Regions from separate parts of the Agarivorans sp. MS3-6 genome, predicted to be linked through region 2. Evidence: predicted binding sites of a transcription regulator. Region 2 holds the regulator's gene; each other region holds the start of a gene.

Region 1 (4,996 bases), 120 kb from region 2:
GTGACCAAGCGATCAAAGAACTAGCAGAACTTATCGACATTAATACCATTGTTCAAGATAGCGGCTCTACCTTGGTGTTTATGCGCTCAGGCCAAGCCCTAGTATTGGAAGATGATTACACCCAACTGAATATGGTTGATGGTGATCCCGATAAAACGCAAAAAGAAATGACTCTGACACTGGCTGGCTCTAGCCGAATTATTGGTCGTGAGGAAATAGGCGGTACCATTGGTGGTTTAATGGAATACCGTAAAACCACCTTGGATGTTAGTCGTAACCAATTAGGCCAGCTATCCATTGCGATGGCAGATGCATTTAACCAACAAAACTCATTAGGCATGGACTTAAATGGGGATATCGGCACCGATATTTTCACTTTGCCAACTTTTAATAGTAAAGAGTTTTCCAGCAATACCACGGCTGGCACCATCAGTGGAACTTTTGTCGCGGGCAGTGGCAGTGAAGTGAGCCCTTACGACTACCGGGTGTCGTTTATCTCGCCTACGACCTTTGAAGTACAGCGTTATGATGGGGATAGTGCCATTGACTCGGTGGTATCGGGGTCTATTCCGCCGACAAATTTTCAGTTAGATGGCATGGATTGGGATTTCTCATCAGGGCCATTTGCTGCGGGTGATAAGCATTTAATACAGCCTACGCGTGATGCTGCTGCACAAATGGTCGTGAGTATGAGCCAGCCAGAAAAGTTGGCCTTGGCGGCGCCTATACGCGTAGAGCGTGAACTGAATAACCGTGGAAATGCCACGGTTTCGATTGATTCTATCTACGATACCGACCCTGCTACCTCAGATTTTACCCTGCCTGGTGGTTATGATGTAAATGGCCCGCATGAGGTGCGTATAAACGCAGCTGGCGACTATGATATTTACGATGGTTCTGGTGGCCTGTTGGCCACCGCGCCTGCGTCGACTGCGGGCCAGCAGATATTTGCTAATGCTACACCGGCTTTATCTCCGGGTTATGAGATCAATATCGACGGGGATGTGCAGGAAGGTGACGTATTTACCATGGGGTACAATACCGATGGTTTTAATGACAACTATAACGCGCTGCGAATGGTTGATTTACAACAAAAAGATTTAGTACGTAAAAGCTTAGCTGCCACGGGTGATAATAAAATGACCATGAACGATGCTTACGCCAGTTTAGTGAGTTTTGTGGGTGGTAAAACCAGCGAAGCTAGGGTGTCTGCATCTGCGGCATCTTCACTTTTAGAGCAAAGTACTCAGCGGCATAATTCTATATCAGGGGTTAACCTTGATGAAGAAGCATCCAATTTAATTCGCTTTCAGCAGGCTTATGCGGCTTCCGCTCAAGTGATAAGTGCGGCTCAAGAGACCTTTCAAACCTTATTAGCGTCGGTGAGGTAGGCTAATTATGCGTGTATCGAGTATTAATTTGTATCAAAGCTCATTGAATGGGGTGCTTAATTCTCAGCAACAAGTTGAGAAAATGAACCAGCATTTAATTACCAATAAAAAATTACTTACCGCGGCCGATGGTCCTTCTGACATGAGTAAAACCATGTTTTTAAGTACCGAAATCACCTTAACAGAGCAACACCTAAAAAATGGTACCTTGTTAGAAAATGCACTGAACTTTGAAGAAACGACTCTCGATGGCATGATGACAGCCATACAAAGAGCGCGTGTATTAGGTGTGCAATCAGGTGACGGTATTAACGGCGAAACAGAGCGCGCCTCGCTCGCTCAAGAATTACGCCAAATTCAAGATCAAATGTTTGACTTTATGAATAGTCAAAATGCCGATGGCAGTTACATTTTTTCGGGTTTTCAAACCCAAAAGAAGCCCTATGTATATGACGGGCAAAACTACAACTACCAGGGTGATGTAGGTGTTAATGAGTTAAAAGTTTCATCATCGGTTTATATTCAAAGTAATGATACCGGCCAAGAAATATTTGATAATGTATTTAAACGTTTTGTTACAAACGATTTAACCGCTAATATTACCACTACGATATCTGATCAAAAAGCCTATGATTCATTTCATAAGTTAAATTACGATCCTATTAATCCGGCTAATAATCAGTTTTTAGTTCAAACCAATGTTGGTTCTCCAGATACTTATGAAATTTTAGATAATGGCGGGGCGTCATTAGTACCCCCTGTGGTGGGCGATTATACTTCAGGAGAACTCATTAACTTTAACGGTATCGACGTGGTGGTGACCGGCGCTGCCGGAGGTCCACCTGAAGAATTTGAGTTAGCCCCTCCAGTGAAAGACAATATTTTAAATATGTTAGGTGATTTTATTACCGCGCTTGAGGATAATACTATTCCTGAAGGCGAATTTGTTGCTGCTCAGAATGATTTTTTAATAGGCGTTGATAATGCTATGGAAAGGGTGAATTTAACCTTGGGCTCGCTAGGTGCCCGAGGAAACTCCCTAGAGTCGGTACGAAATTCAGCGTCAGCTATGGATATAATCAACCAAAAATCAAGGGCTTCTGTCAGTGAGGTGGATTTTGCTGAGGCGGTGAGCAACCTTCAGAAAGCCGAACTAGCGCTTAATACATCTTACTCTTCATACAGCCGCATTAGCCAACTTTCGCTATTTAATTACCTATAAACCCTAAAGTATATTCTTAGTCTGCCGTTATAAAGGTTGCTTCAATATTGAAGCAACCTTTTTTGTTTTACAGCTTATATATAAAACAAAAAAATAAAATAAATTGCTAAAGAATATTGAAGCGTTGCCGTTATATAGGTAAGTCAGAAAAACAAAATAACTGACAAATTATAAAACCTGTAAATGGTTAAATATAGATAGGAGAAATATCATGGCTTTATACGTAAATACAAATGTGTCATCTATTAATGCTCAGCGCCAATTAACGCAATCTGGCTGGTCATTAGATACCTCATTCCAACGTTTATCATCGGGTTTGCGTATTAATAGTGCAAAAGATGATGCAGCTGGCTTACAAATTTCAAACCGTATGACTTCGCAAATTCAAGGTTTAGACCGTGCTGTAATGAATGCCCAAGATGGTATTTCTCTAGCGCAAACGGCTGAAGGCGCGATGGACGAAATTACCAACTCTTTACAGCGAATTCGAGTATTGGCTATCCAATCACAAGATGGTATCAATAACTCAGATGACCGTATCGCGCTTCAACAAGAAGTGTCTCAACTTAAAGCTGAAATGAGCCGTATCGGCACCACAACTCAATTTGGTGGCGTTAACGTACTCGATGGTACTTTCTCGTCTAGCTTCTTGGTGGGTGCTAATGCTGGTCAAAATATCAGTGTTAATATCTCTCGCAGTGGAGGCTGGGGTACTTCTGGCTTAGGCTTAGGCGCTCTGTCTGTTTCTAGTGTTGCTGGGGCAAGTGCGGCAATGACAGCCATTGATTCAGCGATGAAGATTATCGATGGTAAGCGTGCAGAACTCGGTGCGGTGCAAAACCGTTTCCAATCGACTATTCGTAACTTATCGAATATCTCAGAAAATGTTACTGCGGCGCGCTCACGTATTAGAGATACAGACTTCGCTAAAGAGACCGCTGAATTAACGCGTAACCAGATTATTCAGCAGACCTCAACCACTATTTTGGCTCAAGCAAACCAACGTCCTCAGGCTGCATTATCATTACTCGGTTAATCCAGGTAAAAAGAAAGGACGGTGGGGGTTCAATCCACCGTCCTCAGGCTGCAGTAGCGCAATTAGTACTCTTAGGAGGCTCATTTCCATACCAATAATAAGTTGCGCTTTAGTTTCGCTCTCAATCTCCTATCGTTTCGAGCGATACGGTCAAGTGATGCATACTCACTTGGCCTTTTTTTCGCAGTGGTTCAGACTGCCACAATAACAAAGCAAAGCTTATGCCAAGTTTTACTGACAAGAACTTGGCGTAAATAAATATAAATTTTCATTTTTGGCCTTATTATCAACTTCAATTGTGCCTTTTACGATATATTTTTTGCCGTGAAAGCCCGTGATATAAGGTGTTGCCGTATAAGCGGCAAATTTTTTCCGCTTTTTTCCATTTTTTTCCTAAAGCTTCTTCTTCCCTTGCCGCTAACAGATATGAAGTTAATAAAACTTTGGTCCATTTAAACGTTGTCTTGGTTTACGGTTCATAAATCAGGGGTTCAACAACTAAAAATGGTTTTGGTCGTCCTGACTCAAGTTCAATCAGGATGAACAATTTCTTAGGAGGCTCAAAATATGGCATTAGTTGTCAACACCAATGTGTCGTCATTGAACGCACAACGCCAGCTAGCAAGCTCTGGCAATACACTAGACACCGCATACCAACGTTTAAGTTCTGGTTTCCGTATTAACAGTGCGAAAGACGATGCTGCTGGTCTACAAATCTCTAACCGTATGACATCGCAAATCCAAGGTCTTGACCGCGCGGTGATGAACGCTCAAGATGGTATCTCAGTAGCGCAAACTGCTGAAGGTGCAATGGACGAGTTAACTAACATGATGCAACGTATGCGCGTGTTAGCCGTTCAATCTCAAGATGGTATCAATAATTCAAGCGACCGAACTGCACTTCAAGCTGAGGTTTCTCAACTTAAACTTGAAATGAGCCGAGTAGCGACAACTACCCAATTTGGTGGTGTTAATCTACTTGATGGCGGTTACTCTGCTGCATTCCTAGTGGGAGCTAACGCTGGACAAAATATCAGTGTAAACATCTCTCGTTCAGGTGGTTGGGGAGCGTCAGGCTTAGGTTTAGCAAGTCTGTCTGTTTCTAGTGTTGCTGGCGCAAGTGCTGCAATGGCTTTACTGGATTCAGCAATTAAACTGGTTGATTCTGAGCGAGCTGAGCTTGGTGCGGTTCAAAACCGTTTCCAGTCTACAATTCGAAACTTGTCTAACATCTCAGAAAATATTTCTGGTGCGCGTTCTCGAATCAAAGATACTGATTTCGCTAAAGAAACGGCTGATTTAACTAAAGCTCAAATCTTACAGCAAACTAGTACTTCTATTTTGGCT
Region 2 (4,996 bases):
GAGAAGAAAACATCAATACCGGTGTAGGATACTTAGCCATTATCTCTTTAACAGCGGTGATCCCGTCCATCACTGGCATTTCAATATCCATGGTAATCACATCGGGCTTAAGCCTAGCGACCATTTCAATGGCTTCTTTACCATTTTTGGCGGTTTCAATCACTTCTAACGCAGGATCTGCGTTAATTATTTCGCTTACCCTACGTCGAAAAAAGCTTGAATCGTCAACTACTAAAACTTTTATAGCCATACTCAATTCTTCTTGGAGGCAACGCTTACATTTTACGAGCGTAGCGTTTTAACAGACTAGGGATATCGAGTATTAGAGCGATACGGCCATCACTGGTGATAGTCGCTCCTGCCATACCAGGAGTACCTTGCAGTAACTGGTCAAGCGCTTTAATCACGACTTCTTCTTGGCCAATCAGGTTATCAACCACAAAACCCACTTGCTGAGGACCAATTTGCACGATCACAACATGGCCTTGCGAACTTCGTTGACCGGGCTGCATATTCTTAATTAACCAATCCTGCAAATAAAATAGCGGAATCGCTTTATCTCGAACAATAACGGTTTCTTGGCCGTCGACAACGTTGGTTTTAGTTAAATCAAGGTGGAAGATTTCATTAACACTGGTTAGCGGTAAGGCAAATGTTTGCTTGCCAACATCTACCATCAAGGTAGGTAAAATAGCCAGCGTTAACGGAACTTTGATTTGCAGAATGGTGCCTTCGCCTAACTTAGAGTCGATATCAACCGATCCATTAAGTTGGGTGATGCTGGTTTTCACCACGTCCATACCCACACCACGCCCAGAAATGTCTGAAATTTCAGTTTTGGTAGAAAAACCAGGGGCAAAAATCAAACTGTAGGCGTCTTTATCTGGCATGCGAGCCGCAGCATCAGCGTCTAACACTCCGCGCTCAATGGCAATGCCTTTCAATTTGTCAGCGTTCATGCCGGCACCATCATCTTCAATTTTCAATAAGATGTGGTCTCCTTCTTGAGAAGCAGACAAACGAATAACACCGGTACGAGGTTTACCTGCAGCGACACGAATATCAGGCATCTCGATACCGTGATCTACTGAGTTTCTGACTAAGTGGACCAAAGGATCGGCGAGAGCTTCTACCAAGTTTTTATCGAGGTCGGTCTCTTCACCCACTAATTCTAAATTAATATCTTTCTTCAGGCTTCGCGCTAAATCACGTACCACCCGAGGAAAACGACCAAATACTTTCTTGATCGGCTGCATACGCGTTTTCATCACCGCGCCTTGCAAATCTGCGGTCACCACGTCTAAATTAGCGGTGGCCTTAGACATATCTTCGTCGTTACTCACTAAACCTAAACTGACAAGGCGGTTTCTCACTAATACGAGCTCACCGACCATGTTCATTATCTCGTCTAAAGTACGAGTATCAACACGAACCGTGGTTTCGCCTTGCGGTGCTTGTTTAGCGGCCTTCGCTGGCTCTTTAGCCGCCGCAGCAGGCTTGGCCGCAGCGGCGGGCTTAGCAGCCGGTTTTGGCGGCGCTTTTGGTGCCGGTGTCGCAGCTTTGGCTGCTGGAGCCGGTGCTTTTGGCTCAGGCGCTTTTCCTGCACCATGTAATTGGTCTAACAGTTTTTCAAATTCGTCATCGCCTATTTCACCATCACTAGCCGGGCTAGCAGCAGCGGTTGGCGCTTTAGCAGCGGGAGTTTTTGCGGTGGGCGCATTAGAGCCATGCAGCTCATCAAGTAGTTTCTCGAATTCGTCATCAGAAATATCGCCTGCACTGGCAGCACTCGGAGGGCTAGCAGGGGCTGGCGGAGTAGCGGGCGCATTGGGCGCAGCACCACCATGTAGTTCATCGAGCAAACGTTCGAATTCGTCGTCACTGATTTCATCAATGCTGGCACCACCAGCAGCGACATCAGCAGCAGGCGCAACCGGTTCAACAGGCTGCTCTACCACCACTTCTGGTTCTGGTGCAACCACCTCATCGGCGGACTCTGGTTTAGAGAGTTGATGTAAACGCTCGATAATTTCAGGAGAAGCAGGGGTTAAGGGCTCGCGAGCTTGCACTTGACCAAACATATCGTTGACCGCGTCGAGAGCTTCAAGGATTACATCCATTAACTCTGAAGATACGCCTCGCCCGCCATTACGGAGAGTGTCAAAAACGTTTTCTGCACCGTGACATACATCAACCAGTTCAGTTAATGACAAAAATCCCGCACCGCCTTTTACGGTGTGGAAACCTCTGAAAATGGCATTCAATAGGTCACTATCATCAGGACGTTTTTCTAAATCAACCAACTGCTCAGAGAGCTGTTCAAGAATCTCTGCCGCCTCTACGAGAAAGTCTTGTAAGATGTCTTCATCTACATCAAACGACATGCGCTACTCCCTTAAAATCCTAAACTAGATAACAGGTCATCAACATCATCTTGATCGTTGACTACGTCATCCCTTTGCTCTTTATTTATTATTGGACCTTCAGCTTCTATCGCTGATTTGGTGACCGGCTCAGCTTTAGCTAATTCGCTTTTCTCTGCACCGAATAAAGTCAGCATTTCTACCAAACTTTCTTCTACCTCTTGCACTAAGGTGATGACTTTACGGATCATTTGCCCGGTGAGGTCTTGAAAGTCTTGTGCCATCAATATCTCTGTCAACATGCTACGTAGTTTATCTGCATTTGTTGAAGAACTATTAAGGAAAATATCGATTTGGTGACACAGCGCCTTAAATTGGCCCAATTCAATTCGCCGTTCCATCAAACTCTGCCAAATCGGCATTATATCGTTGATGTCACTGGTTAATTTATCAGCAATGGGTAAGCCAGACTCTACCGCGTCCATGGTTTTGTTGGCTGCTTGGTCGGTCATTTCAATGACGTAATTTAAACGCTCTTTAGCGTCTGGAATTTCTTGATTCGCCAGCTCGTTAATACGCATATCGAGCTTAAAATCATTTAAAGAATCGTGGAGTTGACGAGTGAGCTGCCCAACTTTATCAAATAGCAGATTAGCTTTAGGTGCGCACAACTCACTAACGAGTTGATTGGCCTCTGCTACATTGCCTTGTTCAAGCAACGACACCAATTGTTTGGCATCAGCTAACGAAATAATCGGATTATCGGTGCTCACGCATCTTCCTTTATTATTGTAATCGTTCGAAAATCTTATCTAGCTTCTCTTTTAATGTAGCAGCAGTGAACGGTTTCACAATGTAGCCATTTACACCAGCTTGTGCAGCTTCGATAATTTGTTCGCGCTTAGCTTCTGCCGTTACCATTAACACAGGCAAATGAGCAAGGCTTTCATCGGCACGAATATTTTTCAATAAATCGATGCCTTCCATGCCAGGCATGTTCCAATCTGTTACTACAAATTCGAAATCGCCACCTTTAAGCATCGGTAATGCCGTATTGCCATCATCAGCTTCATGTGTGTTATTAAAGCCAAGGTCTCTCAATAGGTTTTTAATAATCCTTCTCATTGTTGAAAAATCGTCAACAACCAGAATTTTCATATTTTTATCCAAGGTACTTCCCCCAACAGGATGCTTGCTAGCTCACAACTGAGCCATAAATTTATAATATGTAGATATTATGCCTTAATAAACACAATATTAGTCCATCTTTTATTAGTTTTGTAAGGATGAATTTCGCTATTGTGTCCAATCTCGCATTCGAGTTTTCACTCTGGCCAGTGCTTGACTATGAATTTGGCTCACACGAGACTCACTTACGCTCAATACTTCACCAATCTCTTTTAGGTTTAATTCTTCGTCGTAATACAAAGACAATACGAGGGCTTCACGCTCTGGTAGCCCCTTAATGCACTCTGCTAAAGACTGCTGAAAACGTTGGTTGGCAAAGCCTTCAAAGGGACGATTAAGCTCGCGACTTTCTTCGCTTGAGATAACATCTTCACTTACGCCGAGGTCTTCAATGCCAAGGATTCGGCCACTATTAACATCGGCCAGCATTGAGTGGTATTCATTAATACTCACTCCCAGTTTTTCGGCTATTTCTGCGTCTTTGGCATCACCATTTTTTTCTCTTTCTACCGCCGCAATCGCATCGTTAATAGCGCGGCTGTTTTTATGTACAGATCGTGGTACCCAATCACCTCGACGAATCTCATCCAGCATAGAACCGCGAATACGGATCCCGGCATACGTTTCAAAACTCGCCCCTTTAGAGCCATCGAAATTACGGGCGGCTTCAATTAATCCAATCATGCCTGACTGAATTAAGTCGTCAACGATGACGCTTGCTGGCAATCTAGCCATAAGGTGGTGGGCAATCCGTTTAACCAAAGTCGCATGACGCTCCACTAAAACATTAGTGTCGTTCACGCTGGCATAAGCGGCAACTTTATTCACTAAGCTGTTCTCTATTTTTGCGTTGACCAAATTCGAGAAGATTCTCGATGAAAAACTCTAAATGTCCACCCGCTTGCTCTGGTATTGGCCAAGTGGTGGCTTTATTTGCTAAGGAGCGAAACGCTAATGAGGCCGGTGATTTTGGATACGCTTCTACAACAACCCGCTGCTTTCTTACTGCCAACCTAACGTTATTGTCATAAGGGATACAAGACACCAATTCTAAGGTTGCATCGAGAAACCGGTCTGTGACTCGGGTAAGCTTAGCAAACAATTCTTGCCCTTCTCTTAGGCTACGTATCATATTGGCCACAATTTTAAACTTATACACTCCATGATTATTAGAGAGTAGCTTAATCAGCGCGTAAGCGTCAGTTATTGAGGTGGGCTCGTCACAAACAACCACAACAATGTCTTGTGAGGCTTTCGCAAAACTTAACACCATATCGGAGATACCTGCAGCAGTATCAACCAACAAAACATCAATCGGCGTTTTTAGGCTGCTAAATGCGCGAATCAAGCCTGCATGCTCTGCCGGGCTTAACTCGACCATTGACTGAGTACCAGAAGTGGCAGGGGCAATCAGAATGCCGTTAGGCCCTTCTACGAGCACTTCG
Region 3 (4,996 bases), 1.5 Mb from region 2:
ATAAATATCCTGTTACAAACGTTGAGCTTTCCTATACTGAATAATAGAGCATTCATCGGGTAAGATTGGAGAGTATAAATGAGTAGTAATGCCGAACTGTTCATTTTGGATGACGATAACGAACTTGATGTTGATGAACCAGAGTTAGAGCCATGGAAAGTCCTCATCGTAGATGATGACAGTGAGATGCATACCGTGACTAAATTGGTTCTAAACAATTTTTCTTATCAACAACGTAAACTCAGTTTTATAGATGCCTATAACGCCGCAGAAGCCTTTGAATTGCTCAGCAATCACGCTGATGTGGCAATTGCTTTGGTAGATGTGGTAATGGAGAGCGATGACGCAGGCTTACTGCTTATAGATGATATTCGTCAACGACTAAACAACCATCAAATTCGCCTTATTTTACGCACCGGACAACCCGGCTTAGCCCCTATTCGCGAAGTAATTCGCCGTTATGATGTCAGTGACTATAAAAACAAAACTGAGTTAAGTGATGTCAATTTAGATACCTTAATGTGTGCTTCACTGCGTGCCTATCAAGAGATCTCCGAATTACATTCACAACACAACAAGCTACGCGCGGTGATTAACTCCTCTCATCAAATGGCAACGGGTGAAAATGAACAAATACTGGCTCACACCACCCTACATGAACTGCGTAAACTAGCCGCCGAGACCGGCACCAAGCCAGCGCTAATTCATGGCCTTGCGATCAGTTCATATAGAGACCGCTTATGCGTATTAGATAGCATTGGTAAACTCGATTATCTAAAAGATACCCGTCACTTAAAAGAGTTACCCAATCGTCTTCAGGCGCTAATAAGCCAAGCTCAACAAAGCCAGCAGCATAGTTACGGCGACACTAACGCGCTGTTTTTTTTAGCCAACCCTCAAAGTGAGCCTTTACTGTTTTACATTGAAGGTTGGCCACACACCACTCCGCCGCAGTTTGAGCCTTTAGAGTATTATTTACAAAATACCTCGGTACGCTTAGAAAACCGTCACTTACAGAAACAACTCGCCTATGGTCAGTTACAGCTGGTCGAGATGCTTTATCAAAGTATGATGCAAGCTAAACAACGGCCTTGTGATGAACAGCTGGCAATGCAAAGCTTGTGCGAACAACTGGCGCCATGTCTAGCATTAACGGCAGAGCAAATCATCGACTTAAAGGCCTCAGCGTGGTTCTATGACTTAGCAAATGTTGGCTTACCCGATCTACTGCTCAATTGTAATATTCTGAATAGAGATATATGGCAACGCATCGAAGAACACTGCGGGCTACCAGAAAAATTGCAAGATCCTCATGTTCAGCGTGCCATTGATGCGAGCGTCATCATTGCCAATCAATGCCGTGAGCATTGGGATGGCAGTGGCAAACCGCTTGGTTTAGCAGGAGAGCGCATCCATCCCTATGCGCGCATCACGGGTTTAGCAGCATTTGCTCTGCAGCACCAGCAGCCAGCAGAGCTGGCCGAAAAACTGAAACAGGCTTCTGCGGTTAAATTTGACCCTAAATTAGTTCTGTTTGCTTTACAGGTCCTCGGCATTTAGCGCGTTAAATCAAGCAATGTGTAAACTGTAACCAATTTTCAGCTGTGTTATTGCTTGCTTCTTGTTACACTTCGCCCTTAGTCAAATTTGAGGTCTTCCGGTGTTACTTTGCCCCTGCGGCAGCGGTAGTGATTATCATCAGTGCTGCCAGCCTTATATTAGTGGATTATCCACGCCAGCTAGCTGTGAGCAGCTTATGCGCTCTCGTTATACGGCCTTCACTCTTAGTGATGCAAATTATCTTTGGCAGACTCATCACCCCGATTTTCGTCAAGGAACAATGCCAACCGCATTTAACCAAGATGACGTCAATCAGTGGGAGAAGCTACAAATTATACTTAGCTGTGACTTTAGCAACGCGCTAGGCGGAATAGTGGAATTTAAAGCCTATTACCGCGAAAATGGACAGCTACAAATATTGCACGAGCGCTCTAATTTTATCAAAGCGGATAATTGTTGGTTTTATACCGATGGTGAATTTTCGCCAAAGCCTTTGGCCCGCAATTCCTCTTGCCCTTGTGGCAGTGGGAAAAAGCTAAAACAGTGCTGTAACAAATCCTAACTTTAAAACTGAATAAATCGAAAATACAATGGAAAGAAAAATCCTTTTAACTGAATGCCCAGATGAAAAAGGCTTGATTTCAAGCATTACTAACATCTGTGCCAAGCACCAACTCAACATTATCAAGAACAACGAATTTGTTGATAATGACGCCCGCCGCTTTTTTATGCGCACGGTATTAGAAGGCTACTTTAACGATAAGACACTACTAGCAGATCTTGATAGTGCCTTACCACAAGATAGCAGTCGCCGCCTAGAAAGTGCCGGCCGTAAGCGTATTGTCATCATGGTAACCAAAGAAGCGCATTGTTTGGGTGACTTACTGATGAAGGCTGTATATGGCGATATGGATGTAGAGATTGCCGCTGTAGTAGGCAACTACGACAGCCTGCGCGCGCTAACAGAAAAATTCGACATTCCTTTCCATCATATTAGTCACGTAGACCTTAGCCGTGAACAGCATGAACAACTGGTGATAGAAACCGTTCAGCAATACCAACCAGATTATGTGGTATTGGCTAAATACATGCGTATTTTAACGCCAACTTTTGTTGAAGCCTTTAACAATAAAATCTTAAACATTCATCATTCATTCCTGCCAGCCTTCATTGGCGCAAAGCCTTACCAGCAAGCTTATGATCGTGGAGTGAAAATCATTGGGGCCACCGCCCACTTTGTGAATAATGATTTAGATGAAGGCCCTATCGTTGAACAACATGTTATTCATGTTGACCATAGTTACACGGCAGAAGAAATGGCCAAGGCTGGTCGTGATGTCGAAAAAGCGGTATTAAGTAAAGCTCTACAGCAAGTATTAGATGAAAAAGTATTTGTTTACGGCAATCGTACCGTGGTGTTTCGCTAATTAAAGTGCTGCACCTTAAGTGGCTTCGAATAATCGAAGTCACTTAGTACGTGATACATATCAGCGCCTTTCACCTCAACATCGGGTATTGCCTGTAATGGCTTGCTACCTACTCCGTGCTTTAAGCGCGTTAATAGATCGACGTTGTTCATCACTTCTTCAGAGATACCGTCTACGCTATCGTCAGCGTAAGCTGCGTAACCATGTAAGGCTTGCTCTAAACGAATAGCTTCAACAGCCCCACTATGTAAATGCTTACTCCAATTAGCCTGAATATCAAATTCATCAGCTTGCGCTGCTAATGGGCGGTTTGGATGTAATTGAAACTTAGTACGAAGATCCTGTTGAACTTGCTCGTGGGCTTTTTTCTGTAATGAGAACTGCGCTTGATCGCAAACGTTTGGGCTCAGCATACTTAATAGCAAATGAAAGCGAGCATGTTCACCATGGTTGGTACAACGGTTTAAACTATCACCTAGCTGTAACTCATCACATAAGCTGTTACTTCTAATTTGCTCAACTAACATGCTTGCCCCTTTCTAATCCTAATACCGTTATCGGGTACTCGCGGTAAATCTTTAGTAAATACCGAGCAAATGCGCAGATTATAAGCAAACAGTCTACTTAAGGTAAAAATGTCTCTTTTTTTACTTTACAGCCCCACAAGTTCTGGTAATATCCCGCTCCACAAGTAGGAGGGGTTCCCGAGTGGCCAAAGGGAACAGATTGTAAATCTGTCGCGAAAGCTTCGGTGGTTCGAATCCACCTCCCTCCACCATATTGTTAAAAAAAGACACCTTAGGGTGTCTTTTTTTATACCTGCTCGCCCAAGCATCTTAAATAATAATCGCCGTAACTTATCTAAGCCATCCTCACCAGACCCGTATTCATAGCCTTCACAGGCATAACAAGCAGCCCACCCCTTATTAGGTAGGGTGATTTTTCTATTATCGATTAATATTAAGTGTGAGTAATTGAGAAATACCAGCTGGAGAATACATGAGAAACAGGCTAATAGTATCGCTATTGTTAATCGTCTTTAGTGTCGGAGCCAAAGCAGAAGCTGAAACGTTCAGTTATTACTCGATTAATTTCACCCCCGCAGCTTATCAAAGTGATGATGGTATAACCGGATACTATGCTGATATCTTACGTCGTGTCGCTGAAGAGTTAGGCCAAAACCCAATAGATATTAATCTTGTTCCCTACCCGAGAATGGCTCGCATACTCAATAACAACCAAAATGAAGTCATCATCGCCTGCCTCTTCCCTAGTGCAAACTTCAAACCGCACATCTATCAACCCACGTCTGTCGGAACCTTTGAAACAGCAGTGGTAACCTTGCAAAACTCACCGTTAAACTGGGATAGCATTATTGATAAAAGAGTGGCTACGGTGCGCGGTGCCAGCAAAGTGTACGGTGAAAAATTTCACGACTTAGTGCTTAATAACAGCATAAAACTTATCGCCGTAAAGGATTACTACCAAGGTATACAAATGCTCAAAGCGGGCAGAATAGATGCCTTTGCCGGTAACTTATATGCCACCTTAGTGATGGCAGCAGATGAAGATATCGCCTTATCCGAGCCAATGCTTATCAGTGAAAAGCAATCTATGATCACCATTTCTATCGCACCACATATTGAGAATGGCGATCAAATTGTTGCTCAAGTTAGCGACATCGTTAATAAAATGCGAGACAGCGGCGAACTGCAAGATATTATTGAGAAGTACCTACCTAATGCTGAACAGCAACGTTAAACCGCTTATTTGTACCTAGCCTAGCGTATCAGCTGAAGCTTTTTTAATTTTCGGTACAAGGTGGTTCGACTAATACCAAGCTGTTCTGCACTTTTGCTAATATTCCCCTTACAGTGCTGATATACCCGCGCAATATTATCATCAATGCATTGCTTAATATTGGAATTATCGGGCTGCGATGGCTTCGTCATTGCACTTAATTTCAGCTGGAGTGACTCAGGTAAATCATCCCACTGCAAAACATTTTT
Region 4 (4,996 bases), 2.1 Mb from region 2:
CGTTCAGCCATTTTGACTAAGTGTGTTGAACCAATTAACTCAACTTGGCAATCGGTGGCAAAGTCACGAATAAGCTGCTCGGTGTAGGCTCGCTCTACCGTACCAGGGGTCGCCAATACGCCGAAGTGTTTGCTGCTACTATAGTTAGCCGCAGATTTGATGGCTGGTACCACACCGACCACCGGTACCTTTAGTTGTTCACGCAAAGTGGGCAGAGCCAAAGTGCTGGCAGAGTTACACGCAATCACCACGATATCGGGTTGTAGTTTCTCAACGGCTTGCTTAATAATATGGCTAACGCGACTAATGAGCTGCTGGTCAGCGAGCTCGCCATAAGGGAAATAGAGATTGTCGAATAGATAACTACAATGCAGCTGAGGGCTTAGTCGCTGGATATGCTCTAAGATAGTGAGACCACCTACACCAGAATCAAATACAAGAACATGACCTTCCATCGCGCTACTAAACCACCTCATAATCAAACCAGCCTTAGTGTAACTAATGCTAAGGCTGGCGGCTATGCTTATGCGCTTGTCTTAAAACTGGTAGCTAGCGCCGAGTTCAAAAGTACGACCTGGCGCTTGATAGTTTTGCGCGCTAGAGTAACTTTGATCAAATGCATTACGCAACTTAGCGTCTAAACGGAAGCCGTTATCAAAACGGTAGTTAGCACTAAGATCCCACACCGAGTGGCTACCAAGAACCACGGTATTAGCCGCGTCTTCATAAGACTCGCCACGCCATAAGAAGTCAACCACCACTTGTAGGTCGGCCCAACTAACATCAGCCTTATACTTCACTTGTTCTTCTGGACGACGGATTAAGTTCTTGTTGGTGTTTTGGTCTTTGGGATCAAGGTATTCAACAATCACCCGATGATTTACCCAAGAGGTTGAAAAATCACCTTGAATTTCTATGCCTTGAATACGCGCATCACTGACATTGTCCGGCGTCCAAAGAGGCCATGTGTCAGGGGTACCACTGTAATCGTTATCACAGCGAGCTACACAGCCCCAAGCAATCAAGTTTTCGACATCATTGCGAAATACGTTAAATTGCCACTGACTACGGAGTAAGTCTAAAGCAAAACCAAACTCTGAGTTGGTCGAGGTTTCAGCTTTAAGGTTGGGGTTTTCACTCCCAGGGTAATAGAGGTCATTAAAAGTAGGCGCTCTAAAAGCAGTGCCATGTAATACATTGAAACGTAAGTCAGACTGTAGTTGCCACGCCCAACCTAAGTTATAGGTGGTGTGGTCACCATAATGTTCGTTGTCGTCATAACGCGCACTCGCCTCTAAGATATGCACCAAATAGTCTGCTCGGGCGCCAATATGTGCCGCCTTGTTATCTCGGCTTGCTTGTTGGTATACCAAGCTAGAGCCTGAAATATCATCATTCTGATAATCTAGTCCCCCTTGCAATAACCAGTTTTCATCAAGCTGATAAGCCAACAGCCAATTAGCTGCATTTCGCTCAGTCGTGTAGCGTTCAGGATTGTTGAAATCACTCGCTGGGGCACTGTCTGAACGGTCTTGGTGATAATTCAAACCCAGTTCACTGGTCCACTGATTGGCAGCGTAGTTTATACTTGCGCCATATACGGTCTGTTGGTGTTTATTGAGTGCTTTCGCACCTTGTATGTATTCAGATTCACTGTCATTGTGAATGGCAAAGACACGACCACGCCAAGCTTGATTAAATTGATGGTCAACACTAAATAGGCCACCAAACGTCTCATAGCCGTAATCTTCATTTAGGTTGTCTTGAGGGCGAATATCATACCCATCACTTTGATCCGCACTGAGTACAAGATTATATTGAGTATTATCACCGATTAACCCTGTTGCTCGACCGGCAAGCTTAGCGCTATTTTGCGTACCTAAAGCCGCTTTTAATCCCAGTGATTCACTACCAAAATCTGGGCGAGTAATAATATTGATTACCCCTCCTACAGCGTCTGCGCCATAGATTGACGCACGAGCCCCGCGTATAATTTCAATACGCTCTACGAATTCTAATGGCAGTAATGACATTTGAGCACCACCACTAGTGGCGGTATTAATACGTACACCATCGATGAGGTACAAAGATTGTGCAGAGCTTGAGCCGCGAATAAATACACTTTCGGCTTGGCCTTTACCGCCACTACGAACCACACTAATACCCACTTGCTGGTTCAGTACATCAACAATATCTTGAGCGCCGCTGCTGGCTATCTCATCACGGCTGATCACGGTAAGAGGAGCAATAACACTAGCGGCAGTTTGCTCCATTCGATTGGCGGTAACTACCACTGTAGGTTGTTGTTGGGGGGTTTCTTGGGCATAGCCAAAAGCTGGCGTAATAATGGCCAGTAACATAAGCTTGTTCATCGATCGTTCCTAATCTTCGCGTAGTACTTTGCTATTTATTAGCATGTGCGTTGTGGCAGGTATTCGGACTTAGAGGCTGGTTATTTGTACTACGGCTACGACTTCCCATTTGGTCATTCAAACAGTGTCTGGAGATCTTTAGAAAAGGTCACTCCCTGAGCTTTCGTTCCTCATTACCGCTGCGCGACAGTTCTGGATTTTCACCAGATTCCCTATTAGGCCTAAACATGACACGTTTAGGCACCACAGCGAGCGAGATTATAAGCTAGCCCTTATGTGATTGATAGCACAAAGCAACGAGCATTAGCTGAACTTGAAATTAACTAATATTGTTGGCAGAACTGGCTTGATTAGTAGGGGTTTTGTTAAACAGTGCTACGGCCTCAGCCATTCTGTCAGCGAAGCCTTTGAAGCGTTCAACACCTGCTTGCTTGTCTTTCTCTTCCGCTGGGCTTGAAATCGGCAATATTCCCGCTAACAATGCTTCGGTAGAAGATTGAGGCTCAGCAAACAAAGCACTCACCTTGGCTTGTATATCTTGCCATGCTGATAAGAACTCACTGAGATCAGGTACTAAGTCTGAACCACCCGCTGGCTTGTCGGCAGCCTGCTGGTAAGCCTGAGTAACCGCAACACTCTGTTGCTGCTGAAAGTTAACCGCAAAACCCACCAACTGTTGCTCATCAAACCCAATGTTAAGGGCTTGATCAAAAGCCTTATCTAAATCGCCAGAGAAGAACTGTTGGCCCACTTCATCAACTTGTTTAATCAAATCAGCGATCGCGGCTAGCTCATCATCGTTTAAGTCACCTTCGACCGAAAAACTAAATTGTTGTTGCGAAGCAAAGGAAGCCTGAATAGATGAGCGCCCTTCTGTATAGCTAGCGGCTAATTGAGAGCCATAGCTGATGGTGACGATATCACCCTCGGCCGTTTCTAATTCCATACTGGCAGATTGAGAATTAGACATAGCCAATTGATTATAAATAGGCGCTGATTGGATTTCGTAATCACCGTCTTCAATTTTCTCTAAACCTTCTTGAATTAGGTCGTAGCTTTTATCAATGCCCTTCTCTAATTCTTCATTTAGAATACCTGCATCGCTAAGCTCTTCACGAGCCCCAGCAAAACCAACATCAATGCCTTTTCGAGCTTGAGCCATCATTTCTTCAAGTTTGTCGTCTGACATTCCCGACTGCTTGGCACTATTTAGCGAACCAGCCACAAAGTTAAGTACATTGCGGGCGACTTCTTCAGCGTCAAAAATACTAGGCTGTTCAGGCTTAGGTATTGTCACCGCCCCGTTAGCAATAGATAAGGTGTGCTTTTCAATTGAACTCAATAATACATGGCTGGCCACCGCGCCCTGCTGGGTCAAGCTTGCTTTATCATCAGCAAGGCCATTGCTCTTAGCAATCGAAGGTGTTGATTGCTGCAATAGACGCTCAGCATATTGTTGAATGGGCGTTTTGCCCAAGCCATTTAGTTCATTCATAAAGCCCCCATGGATTTACCCTAGTCTCTGCGTATCGGCATGTTAAATTAAAACTTTAGAAATATTATCACTATTATTGTAGATAAACTGGACAAGCACGCGATGCGCCTTTAAATTGCGCTCCTTGCTAGATTTAGAGGAGCGGTCATGAGCGCTATTGCATACTACCCAGAACAGTACCAAGATCTCTTGGCCGAGAAAGTCGCCAAACGTCGCGAACAGTTTGCTGAATTTTCACCACCAGAGCCCAGCATTTTCGGATCTCCAACTAAACATTACCGGATGCGTGCCGAGTTTCGCATATGGCACGAAGGTGACGATCTCTACTACATTATGTTTGACCAAAAAACCAAACAGAAATTTAGAGTAGACAGTTTTCCCCCCGCCAGCGAAATTATCAACCGCCTAATGCCTTTGCTGATTGAGCAATTAAAGTCTAATACCTTATTGCGCTACAAATTATTTCAAGTGGATTTTTTGTCGACTTTGAGCGGCGAAGTCATTGTGAGCATGCTTTACCACAAAGCCATTGATGAACAATGGCGGGAAGCAGCCAAACTATTAAAAGAAGAACTCAGTAAGCAGTTCTCTATTCAACTGATTGGTCGTTCGCGTAAACAGAAAATGTGTTTGGAGCAAGATCGGGTCGATGAAGTGCTCACTGTTAATCAACAGCAGATCACTTATCAGCAAATTGAGAATAGCTTTACTCAGCCTAACGCGGTGGTAAATCAACACATGTTGGAATGGGCACAACAAGCGACGAACAATAGCCAAGGTGATTTATTGGAGCTGTATTGTGGTAATGGTAACTTCTCGCTGGCTCTGGCGAAAAACTTTAATCGAGTACTGGCTACCGAAATAGCTAAACCGTCGGTTGAAGCTGCACAATACAACATCAAAGCCAATGCCATTGATAACGTGAAAATTTTGCGTCTGTCGGCAGAAGAGTTTACTCAAGCCATGTTAGGTGAGCGCGAATTTCGCCGCTTAAAAGAAGCCGATGTGGATTTAACCAGCTACCAATGCAATACCATTTTAGTTGATCCACCACGAGCAGGTTTAGACGATGCTACCTTAGGCATGGTGCAAGCCTACGACAACATTGTATACATATCTTGCAACCCAA

What was found. The regulator FliA, encoded in region 2, starts transcription of late flagellar genes. The targets are predictions, from matches to a motif close to CTAAAGNTNNNNNNNNNNNNGCCGATA.
Region 1: a site for FliA is predicted at 4,043-4,069, ahead of ACVFI8_RS02240 (flagellin N-terminal helical domain-containing protein). Genes of this name have one in related genera too.
Region 3: a site for FliA is predicted at 3,543-3,569, ahead of ACVFI8_RS17500 (VC2046/SO_2500 family protein). Genes of this name have one in related genera too.
Region 4: a site for FliA is predicted at 3,900-3,926, ahead of ACVFI8_RS12575 (DUF5610 domain-containing protein). Genes of this name have one in related genera too.

Annotation. Positions count from the first base shown of each region.
Region 1 covers NZ_CM134202.1:477,358-482,353, reverse strand. Annotated here, with positions in the region: gene flgK (flagellar hook-associated protein FlgK) at 1-1,391, shown strand, start outside; gene flgL (flagellar hook-associated protein FlgL) at 1,399-2,613, shown strand; gene ACVFI8_RS02245 (flagellin N-terminal helical domain-containing protein) at 2,825-3,649, shown strand; gene ACVFI8_RS02240 (flagellin N-terminal helical domain-containing protein) at 4,217-4,996, shown strand, end outside.
Region 2 covers NZ_CM134202.1:599,782-604,777, forward strand. Annotated here, with positions in the region: gene ACVFI8_RS02800 (protein-glutamate methylesterase/protein-glutamine glutaminase) at 1-250, opposite strand, end outside; gene ACVFI8_RS02805 (chemotaxis protein CheA) at 276-2,384, opposite strand; gene ACVFI8_RS02810 (protein phosphatase CheZ) at 2,396-3,136, opposite strand; gene cheY (chemotaxis response regulator CheY) at 3,150-3,533, opposite strand; gene ACVFI8_RS02820 (RNA polymerase sigma factor FliA) at 3,660-4,379, opposite strand; gene ACVFI8_RS02825 (MinD/ParA family ATP-binding protein) at 4,372-4,996, opposite strand, start outside.
Region 3 covers NZ_CM134202.1:3,787,549-3,792,544, reverse strand. Annotated here, with positions in the region: gene ACVFI8_RS17515 (DUF3369 domain-containing protein) at 79-1,560, shown strand; gene ACVFI8_RS17510 (YchJ family protein) at 1,661-2,122, shown strand; gene purU (formyltetrahydrofolate deformylase) at 2,151-2,987, shown strand; gene ACVFI8_RS17500 (VC2046/SO_2500 family protein) at 2,984-3,514, opposite strand; tRNA gene ACVFI8_RS17495 (tRNA-Tyr) at 3,682-3,765, shown strand; gene ACVFI8_RS17490 (substrate-binding periplasmic protein) at 3,987-4,748, shown strand; gene ACVFI8_RS17485 (sigma-54-dependent Fis family transcriptional regulator) at 4,769-4,996, opposite strand, start outside.
Region 4 covers NZ_CM134202.1:2,733,750-2,738,745, reverse strand. Annotated here, with positions in the region: gene murI (glutamate racemase) at 1-476, opposite strand, end outside; gene ACVFI8_RS12580 (TonB-dependent receptor domain-containing protein) at 537-2,372, opposite strand; cobalamin riboswitch at 2,410-2,635, opposite strand; gene ACVFI8_RS12575 (DUF5610 domain-containing protein) at 2,692-3,867, opposite strand; gene trmA (tRNA (uridine(54)-C5)-methyltransferase TrmA) at 4,015-4,996, shown strand, end outside.